One region of the Dyella agri genome, then DNA from elsewhere that is predicted to be linked to it. Evidence: predicted binding sites of a transcription regulator. Region 1 holds the regulator's gene; each other region holds the start of a gene.
The links. Region 1 encodes HrcA, which represses chaperone genes, less so after heat shock. Its sites were predicted from a motif close to TTNGCACTCNNNNNNNNNGAGTGCNAA; they were not measured.
Positions count from the first base shown of each region.

Region 2: the regulator HrcA is predicted to act here: its motif matches at 8,634-8,660, upstream of rpoH (RNA polymerase sigma factor RpoH).
Region 3: the regulator HrcA is predicted to act here: its motif matches at 6,728-6,754, upstream of groES (co-chaperone GroES).

Region 1 covers NZ_JADIKL010000007.1:21,801-31,949, reverse strand. Annotated here, with positions in the region: gene ISP14_RS12915 (sodium:calcium antiporter) at 1-798, opposite strand, end outside; yybP-ykoY riboswitch at 818-1,011, opposite strand; gene dapB (4-hydroxy-tetrahydrodipicolinate reductase) at 1,055-1,852, opposite strand; gene dnaJ (molecular chaperone DnaJ) at 1,946-3,067, opposite strand; gene ISP14_RS12900 (TMEM175 family protein) at 3,064-3,642, opposite strand; gene dnaK (molecular chaperone DnaK) at 3,708-5,627, opposite strand; gene grpE (nucleotide exchange factor GrpE) at 5,741-6,265, opposite strand; gene hrcA (heat-inducible transcriptional repressor HrcA) at 6,349-7,410, opposite strand; gene recN (DNA repair protein RecN) at 7,542-9,212, shown strand; gene ISP14_RS12875 (response regulator transcription factor) at 9,222-9,857, opposite strand; gene ISP14_RS12870 (MASE1 domain-containing sensor histidine kinase) at 9,938-10,149, shown strand, end outside.
Region 2 covers NZ_JADIKL010000002.1:740,844-750,992, forward strand. Annotated here, with positions in the region: gene ftsX (permease-like cell division protein FtsX) at 1-644, shown strand, start outside; gene ISP14_RS05815 (response regulator) at 671-1,513, shown strand; gene ung (uracil-DNA glycosylase) at 1,510-2,208, shown strand; gene ISP14_RS05825 (Fe2+-dependent dioxygenase) at 2,209-2,892, opposite strand; gene ISP14_RS05830 (AraC family transcriptional regulator) at 3,707-4,381, shown strand; gene ISP14_RS05835 (TonB-dependent receptor) at 4,596-7,670, opposite strand; gene rpoH (RNA polymerase sigma factor RpoH) at 8,689-9,546, shown strand; gene ISP14_RS05845 (response regulator transcription factor) at 9,650-10,149, shown strand, end outside.
Region 3 covers NZ_JADIKL010000003.1:62,812-72,960, reverse strand. Annotated here, with positions in the region: gene prmA (50S ribosomal protein L11 methyltransferase) at 1-601, opposite strand, end outside; gene accC (acetyl-CoA carboxylase biotin carboxylase subunit) at 748-2,112, opposite strand; gene accB (acetyl-CoA carboxylase biotin carboxyl carrier protein) at 2,123-2,575, opposite strand; gene aroQ (type II 3-dehydroquinate dehydratase) at 2,636-3,079, opposite strand; gene ISP14_RS06275 (peroxiredoxin family protein) at 3,226-3,804, opposite strand; gene ISP14_RS06270 (protein-disulfide reductase DsbD family protein) at 3,863-6,085, opposite strand; gene cutA (divalent-cation tolerance protein CutA) at 6,153-6,479, opposite strand; gene groES (co-chaperone GroES) at 6,822-7,115, shown strand; gene groL (chaperonin GroEL) at 7,234-8,877, shown strand; gene ISP14_RS06250 (GTP-binding protein) at 9,027-9,527, opposite strand; gene ISP14_RS06245 (LTA synthase family protein) at 10,028-10,149, opposite strand, start outside.

The DNA of each region.
Region 1 (10,149 bases):
CTGGATCATCATCGCGCCCGAGATGTTGGCCAGTGCCAGCCGCTCCTTGCCCTGGCGCACCCAGATCAACGCATTGAGCGTCTCCGGCAATTCGGTAGCCACCGGACTCAGCACCAGCGCCACCAGGTGCGGCGGCAGCGCAAAGGCCTCACCGATCGCCTCCAGCTGCCCCACGAACACCCGCGAGGCCACGGCGATCACCGCGAGCGCGGCCGTCGTTTGTGCCAACACCCAGCGCATGGCGGGCTCGGCCTGCCGCGGGCACAGCTTGAGCGGTTCCAGCGTTTCCTCTTCCGGCGCACTGTCGCCGCTGCGCACTTCGCGCCACACGTACAGCGCGTAGGCAAGCAGGAACAGCACGCCCAGCCACGGCTTTAGCGCGAATGCCACCAGGCCGAGCCCCACCTTGACCGCAAAGATCGCGAGGAACCACGACTGGTCGCGCGCCAGCCTCTGGTGGTCGACCCGCACCAGCCGGTCGGCACGCTGCAAGCGGCGGCGGTTGTACCAGAGCGCGATGCCAACCACCGCGTAGGCAACGGTGGCCAGTACCAGCGGCCCACCCATCGCGGCACCCACGCCGATGTCGCGCGCCGCCGGGTTCTTGCCGAAGATCACCGCCACGAACGTCACAGCGCTCTCTGGCAAGGCCGTACCGAATGCCGCCAGCACCGTGCCCGTGGCGGTCGCGCCCAGCCTGAGCTTCTGGCCCAGCCACTCGATGCCATTGACGAAGTATTCGCAGGCGAGATAAATCGCGCCGGCCGAGATGAGGAACAAGCAGGAGGTCAGCAACATGGCATGCACGGGGCCGGGCGAACAGGACGACCGATGGCGCAACGGCACTGCTCGCCCGGCCGGGTGAGGTGTCGCTGGCCAAAGGTCTCGCCGGGCAAGGCGCCGCAGTGTCGCGGCGCCTGCTGTTCGCACCATGGCGTCAGAAACGACGACCAAGTCTGTTGATGCGAACGCCTCTGGGGACGAGGCTGGCTACTCCCCAATGACAAGCTGGCGATGCTAGCGGCCGCCATTCGTCGTGGCAAGCCGAACGGGTTCAGCCGGGTGATGCGAGTACGTCTTCCAATCGCCAATGCCCTGCCGCACGTCCGACCAGCCAGTACGCGGCCTGCAATGCGCCGCGCGCGAAGATGGCGCGGTCGGTGGCGCGGTGTCCGAGCTCCAGCCGCTCGCCCGGTCCGATCAGCAGCGCCTGGTGTTCGCCCACAATGTCCCCGCCGCGTACCACCGCGAAGCCGATGCTGCCGGGGACGCGTTCTCCGGTAAGCCCTTCGCGGCTGTAGACCGCCGCGGCGTCCAGCGTGGTGTCGCGCGCTGCCGCGGCGGCTTGCCCCAGCGCCAGCGCGGTGCCTGAAGGCGCATCCTGCTTGCGGCCGTGATGGGCTTCGACAATCTCCAGATCCCAATCCGGCAGCGCGGCAGCGGCTTCGCGCAGCAATCGCGTGAGCAGCGCCACGCCCAGGCTGAAGTTCGCCGCGCGCAGCAAAGCGATATGCGCGCCGGCCGCGTCCAGCCGCGCCTGCAGCGCTGCATCGAGTCCGGTCGTGCCGGTCACCAGGGGGATGCCGTGCGCCAGGCAATGGTCCAGCGCCGCCGCGAGGCCGGCCGGCCCGCTGAAATCGATCATCACGTCGATCGCGGGCGACCGCGACCAATCGTGTGCGTGATGCAGGGCGTGTCCCAGCCACACCGGCTCGCCGTCATGCGACGAACCTTGCGACACCACCGTGTACGCCAGTTCGAAACGGGCGTCTTTGCGCAGCAACGACAGCAGGGCCTGCCCCATGCGGCCGGAAGCGCCATTGATGGCGAGACGGATCGGAGATGTGGTCATGGCAAGCATCCAGGTATGCGGCAGGACAAACCGCGCGAGAGTAGCAGGATGCCGGATGGGCGCCAGCCTGGCGCCCGTGCATGTTCCCGCCGGTTACGAAGTCACCCGCGACCAGAACTGCTTCACGCCGTCGACCCAGTTCTTCGCGCGCGGCATGTGCTCCTCGACCTTGCCGGCGTTGAAGCTGGCTTCGAGCTGTTCCAGCAGCTCGCGCTGCTGTTTGGTGAGGCGCACCGGGGTCTCCACCACCACACGGCAGATCAAATCGCCGGCGCGACCGCTGCGCACGGATTTCACGCCGCGTCCGCGCAAGCGGAAGCTCTGTCCGGTCTGCGTCTCCGGCGGAATGCTGATCGGCACCTCGCCTTCCAGCGTGGGCACCGGCAGTTCCGCGCCCAGCGCCGCCTGCGAGAAGCGGATCGGCACTTCGCAATAAAGATCGTTGCCCTCGCGCTGGAAGATGCGGTGCTCGCGCACATGTACTTCCACGTAAAGATCACCGGCAGGTGCGCCAGCCGGACCGGCCTCGCCCTGGCCGGTGAGGCGGATGCGGTCGCCGTTGTCCACGCCGGCGGGAATCTTCACCGACAGCGTGCGGGTTTCCTCCAGCCGCCCCTCGCCATGGCACTGCTTGCAGGGCTTCTCGATCGTCTGGCCGGCGCCGCCGCAATGCGGGCAGGCCTGCTGGATCGAGAAAATGCCATTCTGCATGCGCACGCGGCCATGGCCATGGCAGGTCTTGCACTGCACGGTCTTGCCGTCGGCCGAGCCGCTGCCATTGCAGTGGTGGCAATTGACCTGGGTGGGAATCTCGATCTTCCTCTCGACGCCGAACACGGCCTCTTCGAGATCAAGCTCCATGAGATAGCGCAGGTCGGCGCCGCGACGCGGCTGACGGCTGCGGCCACCGCCGAAGATATCGCCGAAAATGTCGCCGAAAATATCGCCCATGTCGCCGAAGCCGCCGCCACCACGGCCGCCCATGCCGCCCTCGAAGGCGGCATGACCGTACTGGTCGTACATGCCACGCTTCTGTGCGTCGGAGAGCACTTCGTAGGCCTCCTTGGCCTCCTTGAACTTCTCCTGTGCGTGGGGATCGTCCGGACAGCGGTCCGGGTGGTACTTCATCGCCAGCCGGCGAAAGGACTTCTTCAGCTCGACCTCGGTGACCGTTCGCTCGACACCCAGGATTTCGTAGTAGTCACGCTTGCTCATTGCTTGATCCGCGATTCGATGCGCCGATCAGGAATGAACCAGATCGCTGCCACCGTGGCATAGAAAACACAGGACACCCACGGCGCCACGAAGGCCAGCAGGATGCCCGACAGATACATGGCGGCGGCCAGCCAACCTTTCCAGTCCGCGCCCACCGCCTGGGCCAGCAGCGAAGCCTTGCCACCATTGGCAGCGATCAGGCTGCGCTGGAACGGCTGCCAGGCCAGCGCGCACATCAGCAGCACGAAACCGTACACCGCCACCGGCAGCGGGGCGAACTGGTTCTCGCCCATCCAGCCCGTCGTCACCGGCATCAGCGACAGCCAGAACAGCAGGTGCAGGTTCGCCCACAACGAGGCGCCGTTGACCTTCTGTGCGGCATGCAGGAAGTGATGATGATTGTTCCAGTAGATGCCCACGTAGACAAAGCTCAGGACGTAGCTGAGGAACACCGGCCACTGCGCGGCCAGTACGCTCCAGTCGGCTCCGTGCGGCACCTTCAGCTCCAGCACCATGATGGTGATGATGATGGCCATCACGCCGTCGCTGAAGGCTTCCAGACGCCCCTTGTCCATTGCTTCCCCTACAAACAGGAAAACGAGCGCCGCTCGCGCGACGCCCGTTTCGGGTCAAGACAGCCTTACTTCTTGTCGTCCTTCACTTCGGTGAACTCGGCATCCACCACGTCGTCGGGCTGGGCCGAGCCGTGCGGGCCAGCCTGCGCGCCAGCATCGGCCGGGCCGCCCTGGCCCTGGGCCGCGGCCTGCAGCGCCTGCGCGGCCTGCTCCAGCTTGGCGATCTTGGCCTCGATCAGCGCCTTGTCGTCGCCGTCCTTGACCTTCTCCAGTTCGGACAGCGCCTCTTCGATGCTGCCGATCTGCGCACCGACCTTGCCGCCGTGTTCCTTCAGTGCGCTGCGGGTGGCGTGCACCAGCTGGTCGGCCTTGTTGCGGGTGCCCACCAGCTCGTGGAACTTCTTGTCTTCTTCCTTGTTCGCCTCGGCGTCGGCCACCATGCGGGCGATCTCCTCCTCGGAGAGGCCCGAACCGGCCTTGATCTCGATCTTCTGTTCCTTGCCGGTCTTCTTGTCCTTGGCCGACACGTGCAGGATGCCGTTGGCGTCGATGTCGAAGGTCACCTCGATCTGCGGCATGCCGCGCGGCGCCGGCTCGATGCCCTGCAGGTCGAACTTGCCCAGCGACTTGTTCGCGCTGGCGCGCTCGCGCTCGCCCTGCAGCACGTGCACGGTCACTGCGGTCTGGTTGTCGTCGGCGGTGGAGAACGTCTGCGCCGCCTTGGTCGGCACGGTGGTGTTCTTCTCGATCAGCTTGGTCATCACGCCGCCCATGGTCTCGATGCCCAGCGACAGCGGGGTGACGTCGAGCAGCAGCACATCCTTGACCGAACCGCCCAGCACACCGCCCTGGATCGCGGCGCCCACAGCGACGGCCTCATCCGGGTTGACGTCCTTGCGCGGCTCCTTGCCGAAGAAGTCCTTCACCGACTCCTGCACCTTGGGCATGCGGGTCTGACCGCCGACCAGGATCACCTCGTCGATGTCGGACACGCGCAGGCCGGCGTCGTTGAGCGCGGTGCGGCAGGGTTCGATGGTGCGCTTGACCAGGTCTTCCACCAGCGCTTCCAGCTTGGCGCGGGTGAGCTTGATGTTGAGGTGCTTGGGACCGGAGGCGTCGGCCGTCACGTACGGCAGGTTCACCTCGGTCTGGTGCGACGAGGACAGCTCGATCTTGGCGCGTTCGGCGGCGTCCTTCAGGCGCTGCAGGGCCAGCGGATCCTTGCGCAGGTCGATGCCCTGGTCCTTCTGGAACTCCTCGACCAGGTAGTCGATCACGCGCATGTCGAAGTCTTCGCCACCGAGGAAGGTGTCGCCGTTGGTGGCCAGCACTTCGAATTGCTTCTCGCCGTCCACTTCGGCGATCTCGATGATCGAGACGTCAAAGGTGCCGCCGCCCAGGTCGTACACCGCGATCTTGCGGTCGCCGCCTTTCTTGTCCAGGCCGTAAGCCAGCGCGGCCGCGGTCGGCTCGTTGATGATGCGCTTCACTTCCAGGCCGGCGATGCGGCCGGCGTCCTTGGTGGCCTGGCGCTGGCTGTCGTTGAAGTAGGCGGGCACCGTGATGACGGCCTCGGTGACCGGCTCGCCGAGATAGTCCTCGGCGGTCTTCTTCATCTTCATCAGCACCTTCGCGGAGACTTCCGGCGGCGCCATCTTCTTGCCGTCGGCGGTCGCCACCCAGGCATCACCGTTGTCGTTGGCGACAATGGCGTAGGGCACGATGTGGATGTCCTTCTGCACTTCGGCGTCGGTGAACTTGCGGCCGATCAGGCGCTTCACCGCATAGAAGGTGTTCTTGGGGTTGGTCACGCCCTGGCGCTTGGCCGGCGCGCCGACCAGCACCTCGCCGTCCTTGCTGAAGGCGACGATGGACGGCGTGGTGCGATCGCCTTCGGAATTCTCGATGACCTTGGTGGTGCTGCCGTCCATCACGGACACGCAGGAATTGGTGGTACCCAGGTCGATGCCGATGATCTTGCCCATGTGTTAGCTCCCGAATCTTCAAGCGGCGCCACGGCCGCACAATGACTTGTCAGATGGGGCCCGCACCCGGCGTATCAATGCCGGTAGCGTGCCGAATTGCCGAACGACGCAGTTCAGTCGCGCGCCACGGCGACCAGCGCCGGGCGCAGCAGGCGATCGTTTAGCACATAGCCCTTCTGCAGCACGCTGACCACGGTGCCGGCCGCCGCGCCGGGCGCCTCGACCATGCTCACCGCGTGGTGACGCTCAGGGTCCAGCGGCTGGCCCAGCGGATCGACCTGCGCCAGACCATGGTTCTCGCCCATCTTGAGCAGCGATTTCAGGGTGAGCCCCAGGCCTTCGCGCATTGCCGCCACATCCGTGGTCTCCACCGCCAGGCCGCTTTCCAGACCGTCGAACACCGGCAGCAGCTCGTTCAGCAGCTTTTCGTTGGCGAAACGGCGGGCCTGCTCCAGGTCGCGGTGCAGGCGTCGACGCTGGTTCTCGATCTCGGCCTTCTCACGCAGCACGGTCTCGCGCAACTCGGTATTGCTGGCCTCCAGCTCGGCCACGCGGGCCTTGAGCGCCTCCAGATCGGCATGGATCGCCTCGCTGGCGGCATCGGCGTCGGGTGCCGGGTGCTGGTCGTTGTTCTGCATGTGTGACTCCAAACCTCGTCCGTGGCCGGCATACGCCGCCGACCGGTCAAAAACCTGCGGGCAACCCCGCCTCCCGCGGCGTTTTATGAGGCCGTCGCGGCGCGATTCAAGGCATCGCTGAGCAGGCCGGCAGTGGCCTGCACTACCGGAATCACCCGCTCGTAGGCCATGCGCGTAGGACCGATCACGCCTACCGCGCCCAGCACGCGTCCCTGCACACCATAGCTGGCGGTGACCACGCTGCAACCGTCCAGCGCCGCGAAGCCCGATTCCTCGCCGATGAACAGCCGCACGCCAGGCGCGCGCGCGCACACTTCCATCAGCTGCAACAGCTCGTTCTTCTGCTGGAACGCCTCGAACAGTTCGCGCAGGCGCTGCAAGTCGGCCAGTTCGGCATAGCCCATCAGATTGGTCTGGCCACTCACCAGCACGTCGTCGCCGCCAGCCTGCGGCGCGAACGAAGCGGTGGCCAGCTCGGTGGCCGAAGCCACCAACCGGTTCAGTTCGCTGCCCGCCGCGCGCAGTTCCGCCAGCAGGTGCGCGCGGATGTCGTCCACCCGCAGGCCCGCGAAGTGGGTGTTGATGTAGTTGGCCGCCTGTTCCAGCTCGCGTCCGTCCAGCGGCTTAGCCAGCTGCACCACGCGGTTCTGCACCTGGTTGTCGGAAAACACCAGGATCACCAGCACCCGCGCGTCGGGCAGCTGCACGAAATCGATATGGCGCAGCGGGAAGTCCGCCTGCCGCGGAACCGTCACCACGCCGGCGAAATGGGTCATCGCCGACAGCAAGGTCGAGGCATTGCCGAGCAGGTCGCGCGTGGACGCCTGCCCCGGCGGCAATTCGCGCTGCAGACGGGCCATTTCCTCGTGCGGCAAGGGCTGCAACTCGATCAAGCTGTCCACGAACAGGCGCAGGCCGCGCGGCGTGGGGATGCGTCCGGCCGAGGTATGCGGCGAGGCGACCAGACCGGCCTCTTCCAGGTCGGCCATGATGTTGCGGATCGTCGCCGGGCTCACGTCCAGCCCCGACGACCGCGACAGCGTACGCGAGCCAACCGGTTCGCCGTCGACCAGGTACTGCGCGATCAGGCTGCGCAGCAGACGCCGCGTGCGCGCGTCGAGTTCGTGGTCGAGGAAAGGAGGCATGCGCTGTAGCAACCAATGAGACGACAAAGAGATAAGGTCTGCGGGCCCGCGACGCAAGCCATGCGCCGCATTGTAGCGGCTGGCCTGCCGCTACAATCGCCCGACTACCCACGGACTGCCGCCAGCCCGCCATGCTCACCTCGCTTCATGTCCGCCAATTCGCCGTCGTCGAGCAAGCCGAAGTCGATTTCGGCGCCGGCCTCACCGTAGTCAGCGGCGAAACCGGCGCCGGCAAGTCGCTGCTGGTGGACGCCTTGCTACTGCTCGCCGGCGCCCGCGCCGACAGCGGCATGGTGCGTGCGGGCAGCGACCGCGCCGAGCTGTCCGCCGAATTCGACCTCGCCACCCTGCCCGAGGCCCGCGCCTGGCTGGCCGGCGAGGAACTGGACGACGGCGCGGCCTGCCAGCTGCGCCGGGTGATCCGCGCCGAAGGCAGTTCGCGCGCATGGATCAACGGCCGTCCCGCCAGCGCCGGCCAGCTCGCCGAACTGGCCACGTTGCTGGTGGAGATCCACGGCCAGCACGAACATCAGGCGCTGCTCTCGCGAACCCACCAACTTGCCCTGCTCGATGCCTTCGCCGGCCATGAAACGCTGGCTGCGCAAGTGCACGAACTGGCCACGCAATGGCGCGAACTGGGCGCCCGCATCCGCCGCCTCAGCGGCGGCGAGGATCGCGAACAGCGGCTGGAATTGCTGCGCCACGAGTTGGCCGAGCTGGAACAGTGGGCGCTGCCGCCGGCCGAACTGACCGAACTCGAAGCCAGCCACAAACGCCTCGCCAATGCCGGCCGGCTCGCCGAAGGTGCCGCAGGGGTGGTCGAACTGCTGGACGGCGACAGCGAATTCGCGCTGCGTCGCGCCCTGGGTCGTGCCCATGCCGAACTCGGCAAGCTGGCCGTGCTGGACCAGGTGCTGAACCCCGCCCTGGAGTTGCTGGACAATGCCGCGATCCAGCTGGGCGAGGCCGCCGACACGCTCGGCCGCTACGCGCAGGACGTCGATCTCGATCCCGAGCGCTTTGCCGAGGTCGACGCCCACCTCACCCGCCTGCACGAACTCGGTCGCCGCCACCGCCTGCCGGTTGCTGAGCTGCACGGCAAACTCGCCGCGCTGCGCAAGGAACTGGACGAACTGGAAGGTGCCGGTGATGCGCTGGAAAAACTGGCTGCCCAGCGCGACCGCACGCAGGCCGATTACGACAAGGCCGCCACCACGCTGGGCAAGTCGCGCCGCAAGGCCGCGGAGAAGCTCGGCAAGGAAGCCAGCGCGCTGATGTCCGAGCTGGGCATGGCTGGCGGCGTGCTGCAGGTCGAGCTGGAAGCCGCCGACGGCGACGAACCCGACCCGCAGGGCCGCGAGCGCTGCGAGCTGCTGGTCAGCGCCAATCCCGGCCAGCCGCCGCGCGCCCTGCGCAAGGTGGCCTCCGGCGGTGAGCTGGCACGCATCAGCCTCGCCATCGAGGTCGCCACACTGGGCAAGGACAGTGTCGGCACCATGGTGTTCGACGAAGTGGACAGCGGCATCGGCGGCGCCGTGGCCGAAGTGGTCGGCCAGAAGCTGCGCGCGCTGGGTGGCCAGCGCCAGGTGCTGTGCGTCACCCACCTGCCCCAGGTGGCGGCACAAGGCCACGCCCATCTGTACGTGAGCAAGCACAGCGACAGCGGGCATACCCGCACGCGGATCCAGGCGCTGGACGCCGAGGGTCGCCGCGACGAGCTGGCGCGCATGCTGGGTGGCGTGGAGATCACCCGCGAGACCCGCGCCCACGCGAAGCAGATGCTGGAGCGCGCGCAGGCCTAAGAGCCTGCTCTAAGGGCCGGCGGGCAACAATCCCCGTTCGTTGGCCATCCGGTACAGCTCCAGTTCGGAGCCCGCATTGAGCTTGCCCATCACGCTGGCGCGGTGGATGTAGACGGTCTTCTGGCCGATGCCCAGTTCGGCCGCCACCTGCTTCGGTGTGCGGCCGCAGGCGAGCAGCAGGAACACCTCGTGCTCGCGCGCGGTCAGGCGGTGCAGCGGGTCGTGCGCGGACTCGGGCTGTTCGGCGCGGCGTTGGCGCAGGTCGGAACTCAGGAACTGCTCGCCTTCCATCACCGCGCGCAGGCCGGCCACCAGTTCCTCCGGCGCCACGCCCTTGGTCACGTAGCCGCTTGCGCCGCGGCGCAAGGCCTCGGACACGTAGGGCTCGCCGTCGTGCATGCTCAACACCACGATGCGCGTCTCCGGCGCCACGCTGCGCAGATGCTCGATCAACGGCAACCCGCTGCCGTCGGGCAAGGACAGATCCAGCGCCACCAGGTCGGGGCGTTGCTGGGCCACCGCCTCCACCGCGTCGTCGGCGCTGCGGCACTCGGCCACCACCCGCAGATCGGGCTCCAATCCGATCAGGCGCTTGAAGCCTTCACGCACGATGGCGTGGTCGTCGACCAGGACAATGCTGTACATGGGCCTACTGTATACGGACGAGGCCCGGTGTGCCTCGCCGCCGCGCGGACGCCCGCCGAACGCCCATGTACCATCCGCGCATGCGCCTCAAACCGTTTCGCCCGCTGCACTCCGGCCCACTGCTCGGCGTGCTCTATATGTTGCTGTGGGTGCTGCTGTGGCGCACCTCGCAGCCGTACTGGATGCTGCCCTATGGCGTGCGCTTCGGCGCGTTGCTGCTGCTGCCGATGCGCAGTTGGGGCTGGCTGATCGGCGGGGAATTGATCGCCTCCGCCGTCATGACCATCCACGA
Region 2 (10,149 bases), on a different contig from region 1:
ATGTGGCCGCGGTGACAGTCAAAACGCCGCAGCAAGGCCTGGACGAGCTGGCGAAGATGCAGGGTTTCTCCGGCGCGTTGGACACACTGGACCAGAATCCCTTGCCCTATGTCCTGATGGTGCAGCCGAAGCAGGGCCTGGACGCCGCTACGGTGGAACGGCTGGTGAGCGACATGCGCGATATGCGCAGCGTGGCCCAGGTGCAGGACAGCGGTACCTGGCGGCAGCGGCTGGATGCGCTGCTCGGCGTCGGCGACCGCGTGGTGGTTGCGCTGGCGTTGATGCTGGCGCTGGCCGCGCTGCTGGTGGTGGGCAACACGGTGCGGGTGGACATCGCCAGCCGCAGCGAGGAGATCGGCGTGCTGCTGCTGGTGGGTGCCAGCGGCGCCTTCGTGCGACGGCCCTACCTGTATGCGGGCATCTGGTACGGCCTGTTCAGCGGCATCCTCGCCGCGCTGCTGGCGTTGGCGATCGAGTTCGCGCTGAGCGGACCGGTCGCACGGTTGAGCCAGGCCTATGATGGCAAGCTGCATGTCGGTGGCCTGCCGCCGTGGCTGCTGCTGGCGGTGCCGCTGGCTGCCGCGGCGCTGGGCTGGCTGGGCGCGCGGCTGGTCAGCGCCTGGCAGTTGCGCAAAGCGGCCTGAGCGGGCAAAGGGGCAAACGGGCAGGCATGAGTACAAGTATCAGCAACCGGCTGGTCAGCACGGCGCCTCGCGTGCTGGTGGTCGACGGCTCCAGGATGGTGCGGCAGCTTATCGGCCGCGTGCTGCAGACCGAACTGCCGGGCGTGGAGGTGGTCGGCTGCGGCAGCGGCGGCGAAGCGCAGCAGCTGCTGGGCGAGGGGGTGTTCGACTTCATCACGATCGCGCTGCGCCTGCCCGACATGGACGGGCTGGAACTGGCGCGCTTCGTGCGCGAATCCGCGCCGCAGACCTACGTGCCTATCGTGGTGGTCTCCGGCGACGTGGACGACCGCCTGCACCGGCGCACCCTGGGCGAGGACGTCACCGACTATTTCGACAAGGCGCTGGGTTTCCAGGCGCTGGCCGAGTTCATCCGCGGCTACGTGCGTCCGGAAGGCAGCGCCGACGGCGAGGTGCTGTACGTCGAGGACAGCCGCGTGGTGGCGCTGGCCACCCGTCGCATGCTGGAGAAATACGGCCTCACCGTGCGCCACGTGATCAGCGTGGAGGACGCGCTGGCGCTGCTGGAAACCGCCCAGGTGCGTGGCGAAGTGGGCGCCGATGTGGTGCTGACCGACGTCAGCCTGAAGGGCGAGCTCACCGGCGGCGATCTGCTCGAACGCATCCGCCGGGACTTCGGCTACGGCAAGGGCCGGCTGCCGGTGCTGGTGATGACGGGCGACGAGAACCCGGCCAACCAGGCCGCGTTGATCAAGGCCGGCGCCAACGATCTGGTGGAGAAGCCGGTCGAGGAGAAGCTGCTGGTGACCAAGCTGCTGTTCCAGCTGCGCGTGGCGCGGCACCTGAGCCAGCGTGGCGACGCCGCATGAGCGAGGTGCGGCTCGAAGCCTCGTGGAAGGCGCGCATCGGCGCCTATCTGGAACGCCCGGAAATGCAGGCGCTGGCCGATTTCCTGCGCGCGGAAAAGCATGCCGGCAAGGCGATCTATCCGCCAGGGCCGGAGATCTTCGCGGCCTTCGCGCATACCCCGTTCGACGCGGTGCGCGTGGTGATCCTGGGGCAGGACCCGTACCACGGCCCCGGCCAGGCGCACGGCTTGTGTTTCTCGGTGCGCCCCGGCGTGCCGGCGCCGCCCTCGCTGGTGAACATCTTCAAGGAGATCCAGCGTGACCTCGGCGTTGCACCGCCCGACCACGGCTGCCTCACGCCGTGGGCCGACCGTGGCGTGCTGTTGCTCAATGCCGTGCTCACCGTCGAGCGCGGGCTGGCCGCCTCGCACCAGGGCAAGGGCTGGGAGGGCTTCACCGACGCGGCCATCGATGCGCTCAACCGCGAACGCGAGGGCATCGTGTTCCTGCTCTGGGGCAGCTACGCGCAACGCAAGGGCCAGCTGATCGACACCCGCCGGCACTGCGTGCTGAAGAGCGTGCATCCCTCGCCGCTGTCCGCCCATCGCGGCTTCCTCGGCTGCGGGCATTTCTCGGGCGCCAACCGCTATCTCGAAGCGCACGGGCAGGCGCCGATCGACTGGTCGCTGCCGCCACGTGCCGCGTTGCAGGGCTGATTAGCCGACGACTTCCGCCCACATCCGCAGCAGGTTTGCATGCGAGCGGCTCACGGCGTCGAAGGCTTGGCTCTTGCCCTCGCGGCCGAAGATGTCGCGCTTGGCGCTTTCCAGATCCCACAACAGTTCGCGGCGGGCCGAGTCGCGCACCATGCTTTGCACCCAGATGATGGCGGCGTCGCGTACGCCGCGAGTCACCGGGCTGACGTGGTGCAAGGTATTGCCCGGGTAGGCGATGGCGGCACCAGCATCCAGCTTGAAGCTGTATTCCATGCCGCCGCTGGCGTGCGTCACCAGCTCGCCGCCGTCGTAACTGCGGGGGTCGGAGAGGAACACGGTGATCGCGATGTCGGTGCGCAAGGCGTTGCCTATGCCGCCCATCACCGGGGCATCGACGTGCGCGCCGTACTCCATGCCGCCGGCGTAGCGGTTGAACAGCGGTTGGGTGGTTGCCGCCGGCAGCAGTGCGGCCTGCAGCAGGCTGTTGCGATGGAAAGCGGCGCGCACGATGTCCGCCACCCGTGCGTAGCTCGCGCTGTTGGTGTCGATCTGCTGGTTCTTCTTTACGGTCCGCGCCGACCAGCCGGCCGTGACGGAGCCGTCGACGAAGGGGGCGCTCTGCAGTTCGGCCCGGATGGTTCCGAGCTCCTGGGCTGTCAATACATCAGGTACGCAGACGATCAAGTGAACTTCCCCTTCGGCATGGCATGTTCCCCGCATTGTAGTAAGCGGGCGCAGCGCCCGGCGACCGTTTCAAGCTCTGCCGAACGGCCCATGCCGGCGTCGGTACCGATGCCAGCGTCGAATCCCTAGACGGCTTCAGTCGAATCCAAGGCCATGATGTGTAGAAATTTTCCGTATCCGGCCACTACCGTACACCTGCGCTATCGACACATTCAGGGCACAAAACTGCCGTGCCGACCGCTTTAAGGGTGCTCCCTGCTGGTGCGCTTAGCGCGGCCGGCGCCCGCAGCACGCTGGGACCCGTGCACTATTTCCCCCAAGAATAAAGCCATTCCGTGGCGCGGGACGGCTAGTGCGACATAGACGGATCAGCTTCAGTGGACCCGTCGACAGTGGTCGGGATTCCGCTTGTCCGGCAGACATGGACTGCCCGCTGTGTTCGTCGATAAACAGGTGGTCGACTTGCCATATCGCTGCTCGGTTTGATGTTGGCAACTTGCCGCTCGCTCGTGTTGGCTCCGAGGTGCATGCCAATAGGAGAGTCATTTTGTTCAGCGGCATCGCCGGGTCTGAGATCGAGGAAGTCGCAGAGGTCGGCATGGGTTGGTCTGCCGTCGGAGTGGGAATCGGCGAAATGGGCGTTGCGCAGACGGCCCTATAGGCCGCTGCGGTGTGCATGCATCTAGGCATGCTTTCCTAAGACAAATGCGGAATTCCGCACAATCGTGGTCGCCGCTGCGAAATCCTGTCAGGGTGTGTTTCCGCTTGCGGCAATCAGGGGACTGGCGTGGACGTGAAGCTTTCGGCCGAGGACATGCAGACGCTGTTCGATGCGTTGCCCGACGTGGTGTTCTTCGTGAAAGATCGCACTGGCCGCTACACGCACGCCAACCTCACCTTGGTCCGCCGATTGCGGCTGAAGCGGCGCGAGGAGGTGATCGGCCGCAGCGTCGCGGAGCTGTTTCCCAGCACGCTGGGCAGTTCCTATGCTGCGCAGGATCGGCGCGTGCTGGCTGGCGAGACCATCGCCAACCAGCTTGAAGTGCATTTGCTGCCCAATCGCGCATCGGGTTGGTGTATCACCTGCAAATACCCGCAGCGCCAGCGCGGCGAAGTATGCGGCGTGCTCGGCATCTCGCGCGACCTGCGCCACCCCGATGGGCGCCACCCGACCTATCCGCGCCTTGTGCGCGCGATGGAGTACTTGCAGGAACACTACGCCAGGAGCGTGCGGGTGAGCGAGCTGGCGGCGCTGGCCGAGGTGTCGGTGGCGCAGCTGGAACGTCATTTCCGCAACGTGTTCCAGCTTACTCCGCAGCAAGCGTTGACCAAGCTGCGCATCGACGCGGGAATGCGCTTGCTGCGTGGCGCGGGCAGCGTGGCGGAGATCGGCCTGGCGTGTGGGTTCACTGACCAGAGTGCGTTCGCGCGTCAGTTCAAAGCCACGGTGGGCATGACGCCGCGTGAGTTTCGAAGCCTGCGCGACTGAGCCGGCCGGTCAAATTGAGCGATGCGTCGTCGTCTTCGGGTCGTTGCCGAGCATGGGCGTCACCCAGACACATGGCCGGCGATTGTCTTGGCCGCGCGCCGCCATCTGCGCGGAATGGCAAAAAAAGCCACCCGTGACGGGTGGCGGATGGGGAAAGCGTCGCCATGCGGCGGAAATTCCGTTTCCGCCTGCATTCGGTTTGCGCCGATGTTGATCAGTAGTCGTAGGTCACGCCCAACTGCACGTAGCGCGGGGCTTCCGTGCTGTACGGCATGAGGTAGTACGGGTAGGGCTGCGCCGGGGTGTTGCCGTTGTAGCTGGACTGCTGCTGGATGGATTTCTGCTCGTTGAACACGTTGTGCACCTGCAGCTGGAAATCCAGCTTGTGGCCGGCGAAGGCCGGACGGTAGTCCACCTGCAGGTTCAACTGGTGTGTCCACGGCGTGTTGCCGGTGGCGCCCGGAGGCGAGGGGATGCCGTTGCACCAGTGGTATGAGCCGCCGTAGCCGCCCGGATCGGTCTGGTTGGGGCCGTAGAAGCCGTAGCAGGACAGCGGCGTGCCGGAGGCGATGCGGTAGGTGCCGCCTGCGCTCCATTCCGGCGAGATCTGGTAGGAGCCGTACAGGCGCAACTGATGCCGCTGGTTGTTGGCCTGCAAGCCGTTGGCGTACGACATGATCTCGGGGAAGTCCCACTGGATGGTGGCCGATTGCGAGCTGCCGCCCTGGCCGATGGCCGACGCCACCGGACCTTCGTAGTCGCCGTAGCTGCGCGAGAAGGTGTAGTCGATCTTGCCCCACCACCTGCCGTCGAACGGATGCTCCAGGTACATGTCCAGCGCGTAGTAGCGGCGCTTGAGCTGTGGCATGTGGAAGTCCGCCCAGGGGATCTTCACTTCGCTGTAGCCGCCGCTTCCGTTCGGGATGGTCAAGGTGTTGGCGACGCCCGGATTGATCAGGATGCTGCCGAGGACGCCGTTCGGGTCGACGGTGACACCCTGTGCTGCGGCCGCCTTCTGGATGATGCCGAGATTCTCCGATTCCGAGCCGTACCAGTCGTCGATGGCGCGACCCATCCGGTTGACCGTGCCGCTCACGCCGTACACCCAGCTCTGCTCCAGCAGGTTGAACTGCTGCTGCATGCCGAGCACGAACTGGTCCACATACTCCGCCTTGAGGTTCTGCGACGACACCAGCCTGGGATCGACCGTCGTGCCGTTCTCGCCGTTGACGTAATAGACCCCGTTCGGGAAGGTGGTCGGAATGAGCTGCAACCCTTGCGGTACGCCGTTGGGGTTGATGCCCGTGTAGCTGAAGTACTGGTTCGTATACAGCGGATTGCTGGCCTCGCGCAGCGCCACGGAGGTGGGCATGGCGAGGTAGTAGCGGCCGGCGTTACCGAACACCTTCATGCTGGAATCGCCGAACACGTCCCAGCTGAAACCGAGGCGCGGTGCCCACTGCGGCTTGGTCAGGCGCAGGTAGGGCACGCCATTCGGCGTGTAGTTGGTGAACTGGTCGTTGCGCAGGCCGATGTTCAGCAGCAGGTTGGGCGTGACCTGCCAGTTGTCCTGCAGGTACTGCGCGCGCTGCACCACGGACACGGTGGCTTCGGTGGTGTACACGTTCTTGGCCACGTAGCAGCCATACGCATTACCGGCGATGGTGCATGGCGTGCCCGGTCCCACGGTGTAGCCGTTGAGCGACTGGATGTTCACGCCCGGGGTTTGCACACCGTAGGTCCAGGCGTAGCCGGGGCCGCCAAAACCATTGCCATCGTTCTTGTCGGTATCGGTGTCGTTGTCGATGCCGAACAGGATGTCGTGGTCGCCCAGTTTCCAATCGAGATCGAGGCGCAGGTTGCGTACTTCGGAGGTGTGCTTGGGGTTGTTCGGCGCACCGGTGCCGTACGGGTTGAAGAGGAACTGGCCGGGGGAGGGCAGGTAAGCCGGGTTTTCCCAGGTGACGCTGTAGGTCGACGGCAGGCTCTGGCCGATCCTCGCCGCGTCCGAAGCCACCGGCTGGTAGTAGAAATAGCTGCCGTCCATCTTGCCGTAGGTGGCGTTCAACGTCAGGTTGTCGGTGATGTACGAGGTGTACTTCAGGATCCACAGGTCGAACGTGGTTTTGTCGCGCTGGCCCAGGCTGGAGAGCGCGCCCTGGGTATGCGTCGCGTAGTCGTAGGTGTAGGTTGCCGACGGGTCGTTGGCGGCCTGGTTGCGGATGCCGGTGATCGATACGCTGTTGCTGGCGTTGATGTTCCAGTCCAGCTTGCCGTAGATCTTGGGATCGCTGTTCTTCCAGTAGTACATGTAGTTCGTGACGTTCGGCGTATAGGCGTCGACGCTGTGTCCTTGCGACTTGTTGGCCTCGTACGACAGGAACATGAACAACGTGTCCTCGATCAGCGGGCCACCGACGTAGGCGTCGTACACCGTGTTCCAGCTGCTGTTGCCGCGGCGGTATTCGTAGATCTGCCCCGGTTGCTGCCAGGCGTACACGTTGTTCGGGTTGGCCCAGTAGTAATTCTCGGTGCTGCTCTTGGCGAATGCCGGCTGCCAGATGGCCTGTGCGCCGAAGTGCCATTCGTTGGTGCCGCTTTTGCCCACCTGGCTGATTACGCCGCCGGCCGAACGGCCGTACATGGCGCCGTAGCCGCTGGTGAGAGTCTGCTGCTGGTCGATGGAGCCGTAGGGCAATGTGATGCCGCCGGTGTTGCTGAGCGGATCGGAGGTATTGAAGCCGTTGATGTAATAGGCGTTCTCGACGATGGACGAGCCGTTGAACGAGATCACCGGCTCGCCCGTGGGGCCGCCGCCCAGTTTGGCTGCACCGGACACGGTGCCCGGCGCGAGCAGGGCGATGGAGCCCGAGTTGCGCGCCACCGGCAGCTCGGTCAGCTGCTTCGCGGTGATGGTGAGGTTCTGGGTGGTGGAGCTCACGTCGATCGCGGGCAACGCACTCGCTGTCACAGTGACTGTGCTCAGCGACTTCGCATTCGCTTCGCCACGCTGCACGAAGTCTGCTTCGGACGCGCCGCCGGCCGCCGGATTGATGTGGTCGTGCGACTGCACCACGGCGCCGTTCTGGACGAGGCTGACCGTGTAATCGCCAACCGGGACGGTCACCGAATAGTGGCCGGTGCTGTCCACCGGCACGGTGCGGTTGAAGCCGGAGCCACCGGTGACCTGCACGGTTGCGCCGGAGGTGGGCGCGCTGCCGAAGATGGTGCCGGTGGTGGCTTGCGCGAACACCTGGCCGGTTACGCTGACACCGGCAACGATAGCCACGGCCAATGCCGTGCGGCGCAACGCCAAGGCGCGCGCGCACCGATCAAATTTCATGACGTTCATGAGATGTAAGGACTCCCCAGTGAAAGGCCGGTTTCTCCCGAATGCGCGAAACACGGCATCCCCATGCCGTCGTAACGTTGGTTACGGCATTCGGAAGAAACGGATTATTTGTTGCCAAGAAAGATGGGTTTTAAGTCGCTGCAGCGACTACGACCGTCTCGGTGGAGTTAATACCGAAACCTGCGAATTCCGTTTCGCATGTCAGGCACGGTATATCGCGATCAGCGCGCTTGTCGCGGCGCGATGCTGCATTGAGAATGCGGAAAATGACACAAAGGATTTAATGCGGCATTTTTACGACGAAGTCGGCATAAACATGTTTTTGAAGCTTCTGGCCTGGCCTGTCATTCCGGCGAAGACCTGGATCCGGTGTCTGTGATCGTTCGGGTGCAAAACCGCCATCGTGCATCGGCGTTCGCCGGTGCCGCGGCGACGACAGGCAGCCTCGGTCACCGCGGCGGCATTCCACAAGCCCCGGCCGAACGCTTGGTTGTACTGGCCCGGCACCGCCGAGTACGCGGCCTCCTTCCGTGAGAGGTAGCCATCGAGGCAATTGCCCCGGTCTTTTCGCCTGCGCTGAGCCGATGTCGTAGCGGGTCTGCGGCTGGATATGGGGCGGAGTGCCGCTTTGCAGGATCTGCGCATACGTACCGGCCAGCGGTGGCACGGTAAGACGGGTGTTGAGTCCTCCATCCAGTGTATGAGCTGACAACATATTGAAAATTAAAGAAATAGTAGGTTTGCGATCCCCTTGTCCGCGCCTTGATGACGGGTTCAAGGGATGGGCACCTTTTGGGGTGCGAGCTGACATCGTCTGGGCGCTTTCGGCGGCAGGATGGACAAGCGGACCTTATTTCTGTACGATTCGGTTCACTAAAAAGCCGTGAACTATCCGCGGCTTTAGCACTCCAACCACCAGAGTGCTAACCTGAAGCCCTTGCACCGGAGGTTTCACATGTCCCAAGCCTTGGCGACCACCAACCTGTCGCTGCCCAGCGTGGTCGGCAGCCTGGATGCCTACATCTCGGCCGTGCACCGTATTCCGGTGCTGAGCCAGGAGGAGGAGCAGGCGCTGTCGCGTAGTTACAACGTGGAAGAGGATCTCTCGGCCGCCAAGAAGTTGGTGATGTCGCACCTGCGTTTCGTGGTGCACGTGGCGCGTGGCTATTCCGGCTACGGTCTGCAGCTGTCCGACCTGATCCAGGAAGGCAACATCGGCCTGATGAAGGCGGTGAAGCGTTTCGACCCGGACCAGGGCGTGCGCCTGGTCAGTTTCGCGGTGCATTGGATTCGCGCCGAGATGCACGAGTTCATCCTGAAGAACTGGCGCATCGTCAAGGTCGCCACCACAAAGGCGCAGCGCAAGCTGTTCTTCAATCTGCGCAAGAGCAAGAAGCGCCTGGGATGGATGAACGCGGCCGAGGTCAGGGCGGTAGCGCAGGATCTGGGCGTGCCCGAGGCCACCGTGCGCGAAATGGAGTCCCGTCTGTCCGGGCGCGACATCGGCTTCGAGGCGCCGGCGGATGCCGACGACGACGCCAAGCCGGCACCGGAGGCCTTCCTGATCGACGAAGGCGCGGACCCGTACGACAACGTGGCCGAGGCCGACCAGTCCGACAACCAGCTGGCGACGCTGTCCACCGCCATGGAGAAGCTGGACGAGCGCTCGCGCCACATCATCCAGCGCCGCTGGCTGGACGAAGACAAGGCGACGCTGCAGGAGCTGGCCGATGAATACGGCGTTTCCGCCGAGCGCATCCGCCAGGTCGAGGCGAACGCGATGAAGAAGATGCGCGGACTGTTCGCCGCCTGATCCGGCTCCCGGCCGGCGGTGCTACGGTTGGAACGGCCTCCCCGCGGAGGCCGTTTCCGTTCCGGAAGCCGGGCGGCCATTCTGCAGCCACGCTGGAATCGCGATGCCACGCATCCTGGTCATCGAAGACGACGAAGTCACCGCGCGCGAGATCGTCGCCGAGCTGGGCGCGCACGGCATGGCGACGGACTGGGCCGCCACCGGCTGCGCCGGTCTGGAGCGGGCGCTGGCCGGTGGCTACGACCTGATCACGCTGGACCGCATGCTGCCGGGCATGAGCGGCATCGACGTCATCACCGCGTTGCGCGAGCACCGGATGGACACGCCGGTGCTGATGATCAGCGCATTGAGCGAAGTGGACGAGCGTGTGCGCGGCCTGCGCGCCGGCGGCGACGACTATCTCACCAAGCCGTTCGCGCCCGACGAGATGGCGGCGCGGGTCGAAGTGCTGTTGCGGCGGCACCGGCCACAGGCGGAAAATCGGCTGCGCGTGGCCGACCTGGAACTCGATCTGGTGCGGCACGTCGCGCTGCGCGGCGGCCAGCCGCTGTCGTTGCTGCCCACGGAATACCGGCTGCTGGAGTTCCTCATGCGCAATTCCGG
Region 3 (10,149 bases), on a different contig from region 1:
CCAGCGCCTGTGGATCGTTGTCCACGCCTACTGCGCTGGCGGCGCCGAGCTTGAGCGCGGCGATGGCGAGGATGCCCGAGCCGCAGCCGTAATCGATCACCGACTTCCCGGCGAGTTCGAGGCCGTCCAGCCACTCCAGGCACAGTGCCGTGGTGGGATGGGTGCCGCTGCCGAAGGCGAGGCCGGGATCGAGGCGCACCACCACCTGCTGGTCGTCCGCCGGCGGTTCGATGTTCCACGGGTAGATCCACAGCCGCCGGCCGAACAGCATCGGCTGGTACTGGTCCATCCACACGCGCTCCCAGTCCTGGTCTTCCACTATGCGGAAGTCGAGCTGGTCCGGCTCCAGCCAGGGCAGCAGCTCGCCCAGCGCGGCGGCGAGGCCGCGGCGGTCGGCGTGCTCGTCGAACAACGCGTTCAGGGTGATCGTCGGCCACAACGGCAACTCGCCCACGCCAGGTTCGAAGATCGCTTGCTCGTCGGGCGTTTCGGCGTCGGCGTCGCGCAAAGTGATCGACAGCGCGCCGAGATCCTCCAGCGCTTCCTCCACACGGGGCTGCTGTTCGAGGCGGGCGGTGAGGGAGAGTTCGAGGAAGGGCATGGTGGAAGTCCACTCCCGCTTTCGTTGGGGCGCGGGTCGGAGTGAGGGGTGTTCTGGCAATGAAGCGTGGGTGAGCGGGTGTTGATCGGGGCTAGTCGCAGGCCCCGATCGCTCGCCCCCATCCTCTTCTCGGCGAGGGGCGGGCCTTAGTGGCCCACGCCCTTTTCCTTCTGCTCGGCCATCCGCTTCTCGAGGTAGTGGATGTTCTGGCCGCCGTGCTGGAAGCCCACATCGGCCATGATGCGCTGCTGCAGCGGGATGTTGCACTTCACGCCCTCGATCACCGTCTCGGCGAGCGCGAGGCGCATGCGCGCGATCGCGGTGGCACGGTCCGGGCCGTGCACGATCAGCTTGCCGATCATCGAGTCGTAGTTCGGCGGGATGCGATAGCCGTCGTACAAATGGGTGTCCACACGCACGCCAGGGCCGCCGGGCGCTTCGAAACGCTTCACCGTGCCGGGGCAGGGCAGGAAGCTGTCGGGGTCCTCGGCATTGATGCGGCATTCGATCGCGTGGCCGTGGATCTGGATGTCTTCCTGCTTGATCGACAGCTTCTCGCCGCCGGCGATCAGCAACTGCTCGCGCACCAGGTCGACGCCGGTGATCAGCTCGGTCACCGGGTGCTCCACCTGGATGCGGGTGTTCATCTCGATGAAGTAGAAGCGGCCGTTCTCGAACAGGAACTCGAAGGTGCCGGCGCCGCGATAGCCGATGCGGACGCAGGCGTCCACGCAGACCTTGCCGATTTCGGCGCGCAGCTCCGGCGTGATGCCGGGGGCGGGCGCTTCCTCCACCACCTTCTGGTGGCGGCGCTGCATCGAGCAGTCGCGCTCGCCGAGGTGGATGGCGTTGCCCTGGCCGTCGGCCAGCACCTGGATCTCCACGTGGCGCGGATTCTCCAGGAACTTCTCCATGTACACCTGATCGTTGCCGAAGGCCGCCTTGGCCTCCTGCTTGGTCATCACGATGGAGTTGCCCAGGTGCGCCTCGGTGCGCACCACGCGCATGCCGCGGCCGCCGCCGCCGCCGGCCGCCTTGATGATGACGGGGTAGCCGATCTCGCGCGCGATGCGCAGGTTTTCTTCGATGTCCTCGCCCAGCGGGCCGCCGGAGCCGGGCACGCAGGGCACGCCTGCGGACTTCATTGCACGGATCGCTTCCACCTTGTCGCCCATCAGGCGGATCACGTCCGCGGTCGGGCCGATGAACACGAAGCCGGACTGCTCCACCTGCTCGGCGAAGTCGGCACGCTCGGAGAGGAAGCCGTAGCCCGGGTGGATCGCCTGCGCGTCGGAGATTTCCGCCGCGGCGATGATGCGCGGGATGTTGAGGTAGCTCTCGGCCGACGGCGCTGGGCCGATGCAGATTGCCTCGTCGGCGAGGCCGACATGCTTGAGGTTGCGGTCGGCGGTGGAGTGTACCGCCACCGTCTTGATGCCGAGGCTGTGGCACGCGCGCAGCACGCGCAGCGCGATTTCGCCGCGGTTGGCGATGAGGACTTTTTCTAGCATTCGCGTGGCCTCAGCCAATCACGAACATAGGCTGGTCGAATTCGACCGGCTGGCTGTTCTCGACCAGGATCGCCTGGATGGTGCCGGAGACGTCCGCCTCGATCTGGTTGAACATCTTCATGGCCTCGATGATGCCCAGCGTCTCGCCGGCCTTCACCTGCTGGCCCACCTTGACGAAGGCGGCCGCGCCCGGCGTCGCCGAGGCATAGAAGGTGCCGACCATCGGCGCCTTCACCACGTGGCCGGCCGGCAGGGCGTCGGCGGCAGGGGCTGCTTCGACTGCGGCGGGAGCGGGTGCGGCGGCAACGGGCGCGGGTGCCACGGCGACCGGAGCGGGGGCGGCCATGCTGCCCTTGGGCACGCGCGACAGGCGCACCACTTCCTCGCCTTCCTTGATTTCCAGTTCGGCGAGGTTGGACTCCTCGAGCAGGTCGATCAGCTTTTTGATCTTGCGCAGATCCATGGGGTGGCCTTCTTTATGTCGTGACGCCGCCTGCGGGCGACGGGAAAGGGAAAACAGAGGTCAATGGGCCGCCAGCCGGGCGATCGCCGCTTCCAGCGCCAGCCGGTAGCTGTCGGCACCGAAGCCGCAGATCACGCCGACCGCGATGTCGGCCAGGTACGAGTGGTGCCGGAACGGCTCGCGTGCGTGCACGTTGGAGAGATGCACTTCGATGAGCGGAATCGCCACCGCGGCGAACGCGTCGCGCAGGGCGATGCTGGTGTGGGTGAAGGCGCCGGCGTTGCACAGAATCATCGCCACCTGCTCGTCCCGCGCCTGCTGCACGCGGCCGATCAGCTCATGCTCGGCGTTGGACTGGAACCAGCTGAGTTCATGCCCGGCAGCCTGCGCCTGCGCGGCCAGCCGGCCGTTGATGTCGGCCAGCGTGTCGCGGCCGTAGATGGCGGGTTCGCGTGCGCCCAGCAGGTTGAGATTGGGTCCGTGCAGAGCCAGGATCTTCGCCACACCATACCTTCGACGGCGTCCGGATGACCCGGAACGCGCGCAGTGTGCGCGCTGTTGCGGATGTTGTCCAGTTCGGCGCAGTTCGGCGATGTTCCAAGGAGAAGTGCGTCACTCTCCGTGCGCTGACGTATGCATTGCTTTTGCGGTCATCCCTGTGCGCGAGGATCGGATGAGTGGCCATCCCGGGGCATGCTTCCCGTAAACCAATCTTCGAGCGTGGCGGTATCCAGCGGGCCCCAATGTGTGGCGATCACGCGCCCATCGGTCCCGATCAGCACACTGTAAGGCAGCATTTCGCCGCTATCGCCCCAGCGCAGCGAGGTGCTGGGCGCTTCCATCTGGCCCAGCAGGACCGGGAAATGCAGGGGATGGTCGGCAAGAAAGGCGCGAACCCGCAGAGGCTCGTCCATCGCAATACCGAGCACGATCGTCCCCTGATCGCCGAACTTGGCTTGGGTACGGTCCAGCGCCGGCAGCTCGTCCAGGCACGGACCGCACCAGCTGGCCCAGAAATTCAACAGCACCCGGCGGCCCCGGTAATCGGCCAGACTATGCACGCGTCCCTGCAGGTCCGGGAGTTCCAGCGCAGGGGCTGCTTCGCCAAGCTGTGCCACCGTCGCCCCAGCGGGGACGTGCGCCAGCCGGCTCTCGTGCTGCAGCCATCCGCCCAGTGCGGCGGCCAGTACGGCGATGCCAAGAATGACGAGGTTGTCGCGGCTCAGCATGCCGGCGCATTTCCTGCCCGGACGAGCCGGTCCGCGGCCAGGCCGATGCGTATCCCGTTCACCGTGCCGCTTCCTCCAGCGCCCGCGTCACCAGCGACGAGGTCAGTACCGTAGGCAGTTGCCGCCCTTCGCCGCCACCCTTCGGAAACACCACATACAGTGGCACGCCCGGCGAGTGGTATTGCTGCAGGAAGGTGGTGATCGCAGGATCTTCGTTGGTCCAGTCACCCTTCATGTAGATCGCGCCGGTGCGTTCGAGCGTGGCGCGGAATGCCGCGCCGTCCAGCACGGTGTGCTCGTTGGCTTTGCAGGTGATGCACCAGTCGGCGGTCATGTCCACGAACACCGGGGTGTTGGCGGCGCGCAGTTCGGCCAGCTTCGCGGCGCTATAGGGCACTGTACCGTCCCGGGTCGCCAAGGTTTTAGCCGTGGCCGGCACCTGCGCCAGCAGGTACAGCGGCGCCAGCGCAGCCAGCGCCAGCAAGGCGGTCAGTGTGTGGTGCAGCGGGCCGCGCCCGCGGCTGCGTTCGAACCACCACAGTGCCAGCGCCAGCAGCACCATCGCCACCAGCAGCAGGCCCACTGCATCGGCGCCGCGCTGGTTGGCAAGGACCCAGGCCAGCCATGCCGCAGTGAGATACATCGGGAAGGCCAGCACCTGCTTCAGCGTTTCCATCCAGCGCCCCGGCCTGGGCAGCCAGCGCGCCAGTGCGGGAACGAAGGCAACGGCGAGGAAGGGCAGGGCCAGGCCCACGCCGAGCATGAAGAACACCAGCAGCGCACTGAACGCCGGTGCGGCGAAAGCATAGGCCAGCGCGCTGCCCATGAACGGTGCGGTGCAAGGGCTGGCCACCACCACGGCGAGTACGCCGGTGAAGAAGTCGCCGACCACGCCGCCGCGATTTGCCAGCGCGGCACCCGCATTGCCCAGCGAGGCGCCGAACTGCACAACGCCGGACATCGAAAGGCCTAGCGCGAAAATCACGCAGGCCAGGGCCGCCACCAGCAGCGGCTGCTGCAATTGCGTGCCCCAGCCCAGGGCGTGCCCGGCCGAGCGCAGCGCGAGGATGGCCAGGCCCAGCGCGACGAAGCTCGTCAGCACGCCGGCGGTATAGGCCAGCGCGTGGCGGCGCCGGCGCGCGGGGTTCTCGCCGCTTTCCAGCAGGCCCACGGCCTTGATCGACAGCACCGGCAGCACGCAAGGCATCAGGTTGAGCACCAGGCCGCCACCCAGAGCCAGCAGCAGCGCGGCGAACAGACTGGTCTGGATCGGGCCGCCCGGCAGCGTTTCGGCGGGTGGGGCCGCCTTCGCGGCAGCACCCGCACCGGCGGCCGCGGGCGCGCCGGGCACGGTCACGCCGCTCGCCGCGGTGCCGCTTTGCAGGTCCACGGTCATGTCACGCGTGATCAGCGGATAGCACACGCCGCCGTCCTGGCAGCCGAGGAAGCTGGCTTCCAGCGTGAGCTGGCGGCGTTCCGCGATGTCGCCCTCGACCGCTACCGGCAGTTCGAGGTTGCCGAAATACACCGTCACTGCGCCAAGCTGTGCATCCTGGTGCACCACGCCGCCGGTCGGCCACGCGGGCGCGGCGAGCTTGAGGCCTTCCGCGTCCTTCAGGCGCAGCGCGATATGGTCGCGGTAGACGTAATAGTCCTTCGGCATCGTCCAGCGCAGCAGCAGGTGCTGCGAGTCTTGCGCCAGCGCGGTGAGCCGGAAGGCCTGTTCCGGCGGCAGCGGCAAGGATGCCGCGCCACCCGCCTGCAGCAGCGCCGCGGCCAGGGCGCTATTGCCGCCCGCAGGCGGCGTCGTGCCCGTCGCCGCGCTGGCGGGCAGCGGCAAGTCGAGGTGTTCGGTGTGCGGCGGGTAGCAGATCTTCGGCTCCACTTCGTGGCAGCCCTGGTACTGCACGCTCAGCTGCAGGCGGGTGGTGCCCGGCGCCACGGTGTAGGGCAGGCCGGCGTCCACGCCGTGGTGGTAGGTCTCCACCGGGCCGAGATAGGGGTCGTCGTGCTTCTCGCCGGGTGGCAGTTGTGCCTCGCCCAGCGTCACGCCGGGGCCGGCGGTGAACTTCATGCGGCCGCGATAAAGGTAGTAGTCCGGCGCGATCGTCCAGTGCAGCTTGAGCGTGCCGGGCGTGCCCGCATCTGCGCTGAGCTTGTAGGCCTCGGTCACCGGCAGGATGTTGTCGTCCTGCGTCTGCGCGTACGTTGCAGGGGCCAGCGCCGCCAGCAGGGCGAACAGCAGGCCCGTCAGCAGGGTTCGGTGGAAGATCTTCGGCATCACGACTCCGGCCAAGCGACGCTGCGGGGGCGAGACGGTCATTATGACGACTGGATGCCGGCAAGGTTCACGGCGCGACGTTCGCCCGCACCCACGCCAGATAGGCGGCATGGCCGCGCTCCACCGGCAGCGCGATCAGTTCGGGCAGTTCGTAGGGATGAAGTTCCAACAGACGCGCCTTGAGTGCATCGAGACGCCCGGCCGTGGTCTTGATCAGCAGCAGCTCTTCGCTGTCGGTACTCACCTCGCCTTGCCAGCGGTAGGTGGAGAGCACACCCGCTACGCGGTTGACGCAGGCGGCCAGTCGCTCGCCCACCAGCGTCTCGGCCAGCCGCTGCGCGCTGGCGGCGTCGGGGCAGGTGCAAAGGCAAAGCAGGATGGCGGAGTCGGGCATGGCGGCAATCGATGTCGAAATCCTACAGACCCCCTCGGGCATGGCGCCGGGCAAATGAGGGCTGGGTCGCAAGCGGGGCAGCTTAGTGCACTGCAGGTGCTGCCGGTCGGACGCATGGGGCATCAGGCGGATTTCGATGGTGGAGGGCTCTTGAAAGCGGCCTGAGTCCACCCCATCCGCTGTCCTAAGGGTCGAATCGGGTGATGTCGCACACGCCGCACTTGCAGCGAGGGCTTGCATCGCTAGAATTGGCACTCATCTATGGCGAGTGCTAACAGCGGTCTCCCGGGCCGGCCTGTCAGTCCTCAAACCACATTCCACCACCTAGCTTGGGAGCCACCCATGAGCAAACTGCGTCCGCTGCACGATCGCGTCATCGTCAAGCGCCTGGAAGAGGAGCGCGTCTCCGCCGGCGGCATCGTCATCCCCGACAGCGCCACCGAGAAGCCCACCCGCGGCAAGGTGATCGCCGCCGGTACCGGCCGCATCCTGGAAGACGGCAACGTCCGTCCGATGAGCCTGAAGGAAGGCGACGTGGTGCTGTTCGGCAAGTACGCCGGCCAGGAAATCAAGATCGACGGCGAAGAGCTGGTCTTCCTGAAGGAAGACGACATCGTGGCGGTCATCGAGGGTTGATCGACCGCTGATTGGCCGAGCGCGGAAAGCGCGCACGCCAGTCGCCTTCGGCTCCTTCCCGCACCCCTTTCGCAAGATTGCCCGTACCTAATTTCAAAATTTTTCAAGGAAAAATTTTATGGCCGCTAAAGAAGTCCGCTTCGGCGAAGACGCCCGCTCGCGCATCCTGAAGGGCGTCAACACGCTCGCCAACGCCGTCAAGGTCACCCTGGGCCCGAAGGGCCGCAACGTCGTGCTCCAGAAGAGTTTCGGCGCCCCCACCGTCACCAAGGACGGCGTGTCCGTGGCGAAGGAGATCGAGCTGGCCGACGCCTACGAGAACATGGGCGCGCAGATCGTCAAGGAAGCCGCCTCGAAGACCTCCGACAACGCCGGTGACGGCACCACCACCGCGACCGTGCTGGCCCAGGCGTTCATTCGCGAAGGCATGAAGGCCGTTGCCGCCGGCATCAACCCGATGGACCTGAAGCGCGGCATCGACAAGGCCGTGATCGCCGCTGTGGCCGAGCTGAAGAACCTCAGCAAGCCCACCGCCGACGACAAGGCGATCGCCCAGGTCGGCACCATCTCCGCCAACTCCGACAGCGCCATCGGCGACATCATCGCCACGGCGATGAAGAAGGTCGGCAAGGAAGGCGTGATCACCGTCGAGGAAGGCTCGGGCCTGGAGAACGAGCTGGACGTGGTCGAGGGCATGCAGTTCGACCGCGGCTATCTGTCGCCGTACTTCATCAACAACCAGCAGAGCCAGCAGGTCGAGCTGGAAGACCCGTTCATCCTGCTCTACGACAAGAAGATCTCCAACGTGCGCGAGCTGCTGCCCGTGCTCGAAGGCGTGGCCAAGGCCGGCAAGCCGCTGCTGATCGTCGCCGAGGAAGTGGAAGGCGAGGCGCTGGCCACCCTGGTGGTCAACACCATCCGCGGCATCGTCAAGGTCGCCGCCGTCAAGGCGCCGGGCTTCGGTGATCGTCGCAAGGCGATGCTGGAAGACATGGCCATCCTGACCAACGGCCAGGTGATCTCCGAGGAAGTGGGCCTGCAGCTCGAGAAGGCCACCGTGGCCGATCTGGGCCGCGCCAAGAAGATCGTGGTCACCAAGGAAAACAGCACCATCATCGACGGTGCCGGCGAAGCCGAGAAGATCCAGGCCCGTATCAAGCAGATCAAGGCGCAGATCGAGGAGACCTCCTCCGACTACGACCGCGAGAAGCTGCAGGAGCGCGTGGCCAAGCTGGCCGGCGGCGTGGCGGTGATCAAGGTTGGCGCCGCGACGGAAGTCGAGATGAAGGAAAAGAAGGCCCGCGTGGAAGACGCCCTGCACGCTACCCGTGCGGCGGTGGAAGAAGGCGTGGTGCCGGGCGGCGGCGTGGCGCTGATCCGCTCGCTGAAGGCGATCGAAGGCCTGAAGGGCGACAACGAGGACCAGAACCTCGGCATCGCCATCACCCGTCGTGCGCTGGAAGCGCCGCTGCGCGAGATCGTGTTCAACGCCGGCGCCGAGCCGTCCGTGATCGTCAACCAGGTCAAGGAAGGCCAGGGCAACTTTGGCTACAACGCCGCCACCGGCGAGTTCGGCGACATGATCGCGTTCGGCATCCTGGACCCGACCAAGGTCACCCGTTCGGCGCTGCAGTACGCCTCCTCCGTGGCGGGCCTCGCCATCACCACCGAAGCGATGGTGGCTGAGCTGCCGAAGAAGGAAGAGCACAACCACGGCGGCGCCCCCGGTGGCATGGGCGGCATGGGCGGCATGGATTTCTGATGCCCCCGTCGGCACCGTCGATCCGATGGCGCCGGCCAACATGCAGCCATCCATGGCCGCACCGCTCGCCAAGAGCGGCGCAACACGAAAAAACCCCGCTTCGGCGGGGTTTTTTCGTGGGGTTGTGCGAAAGGCTGGGCGTCGCTGGATCAGGCGCTTGGCCATGCCCTGCTGGCGCGACTGCCCGACAGAAGTATCTTGACGAGGAAGCGGATCTGCGCCGGCTCGTGGGTATCGACCTTCACCACGGGCAGGCGGAATCCTTCCGCGACCAGGGCGGCGCGGAACGCATCCAGCCGGAATTCGGGGGCGAGGTCGCTGCGCGTCACGCCGACGGTAAAGCTGGCGCCCGGCGCCAGATGGGAAAATTCATCGAGCATCGATGTGGTGTAGGCGAGCCGTTGCGGGTCGCAGGCATTCACCAGGACGAGTACGCCGGTGGCGCCATCGCAGACCATTGGCCACATGAAGTCCAGGTGCCGCTGCCCGGGAACACCGTGGATGTGCAGCAGCTCTCCGTCGTCCAGCCTGGCGGTGGTGTAGTCCAGCGTGAACTTTGCCTCCGCCTGGCCGATGCCCACCGGCATCCGGGTGCTCACCGGGGCGACGTCGGAAAGGGACTCGATGACCGTGGTCTTGCCGGATTCCATGTTGCCGACGAATACCAGTTTGTGCTCGAAACAGCCGCTGCTGGCGTCGCAATCCGGGAGCTCTTGCACGACTGGCTCCAGGCTGGGAGCGGTGGTATTGCGAGGGCGGACACTTGCCGGACTCCAGATGTGGCTCGGCATGCCCTGCCGCATTTCGTTGTTTCTTGTTTTGGTTCTTGGCACTGGGGCAATCCTTGGCATGCGTGCCATGGCCGAAGCGGTTTCTGCTTCTGCAAGGCAGCACGACGGGAGCGGCTCCAACCGCAGGACCGATGGACCGGCACATCCGGGGAAAAGGTGGAGCGCGCGTTTCGTCTGGTGCGCTCCAAGCTAATCGACCAAGGTCTTGCTCGAAATAGGAAAACTCTTAAAAGCGACGTGCGCATGTGCGGGAGCAGGGCATGGCCCTGCAGATCACGCACGAGAAATCCCCTGGTGCGCTGGCAAGCGTAAACCCGATGCAGCGTGGCGGTGTCAGCTGATTCCGGATGGATTGGAACTCAATGCACCCCGGTTGCCGGCGCGGCGACCGCGGATGCCTGGCTGGCGGCAGAGGCGGTTGTCGGCGCAGCTGTTGTCCCCACCACTTTTGCCAGCAAGGCTTGCAGCTTGCGGGTCATGC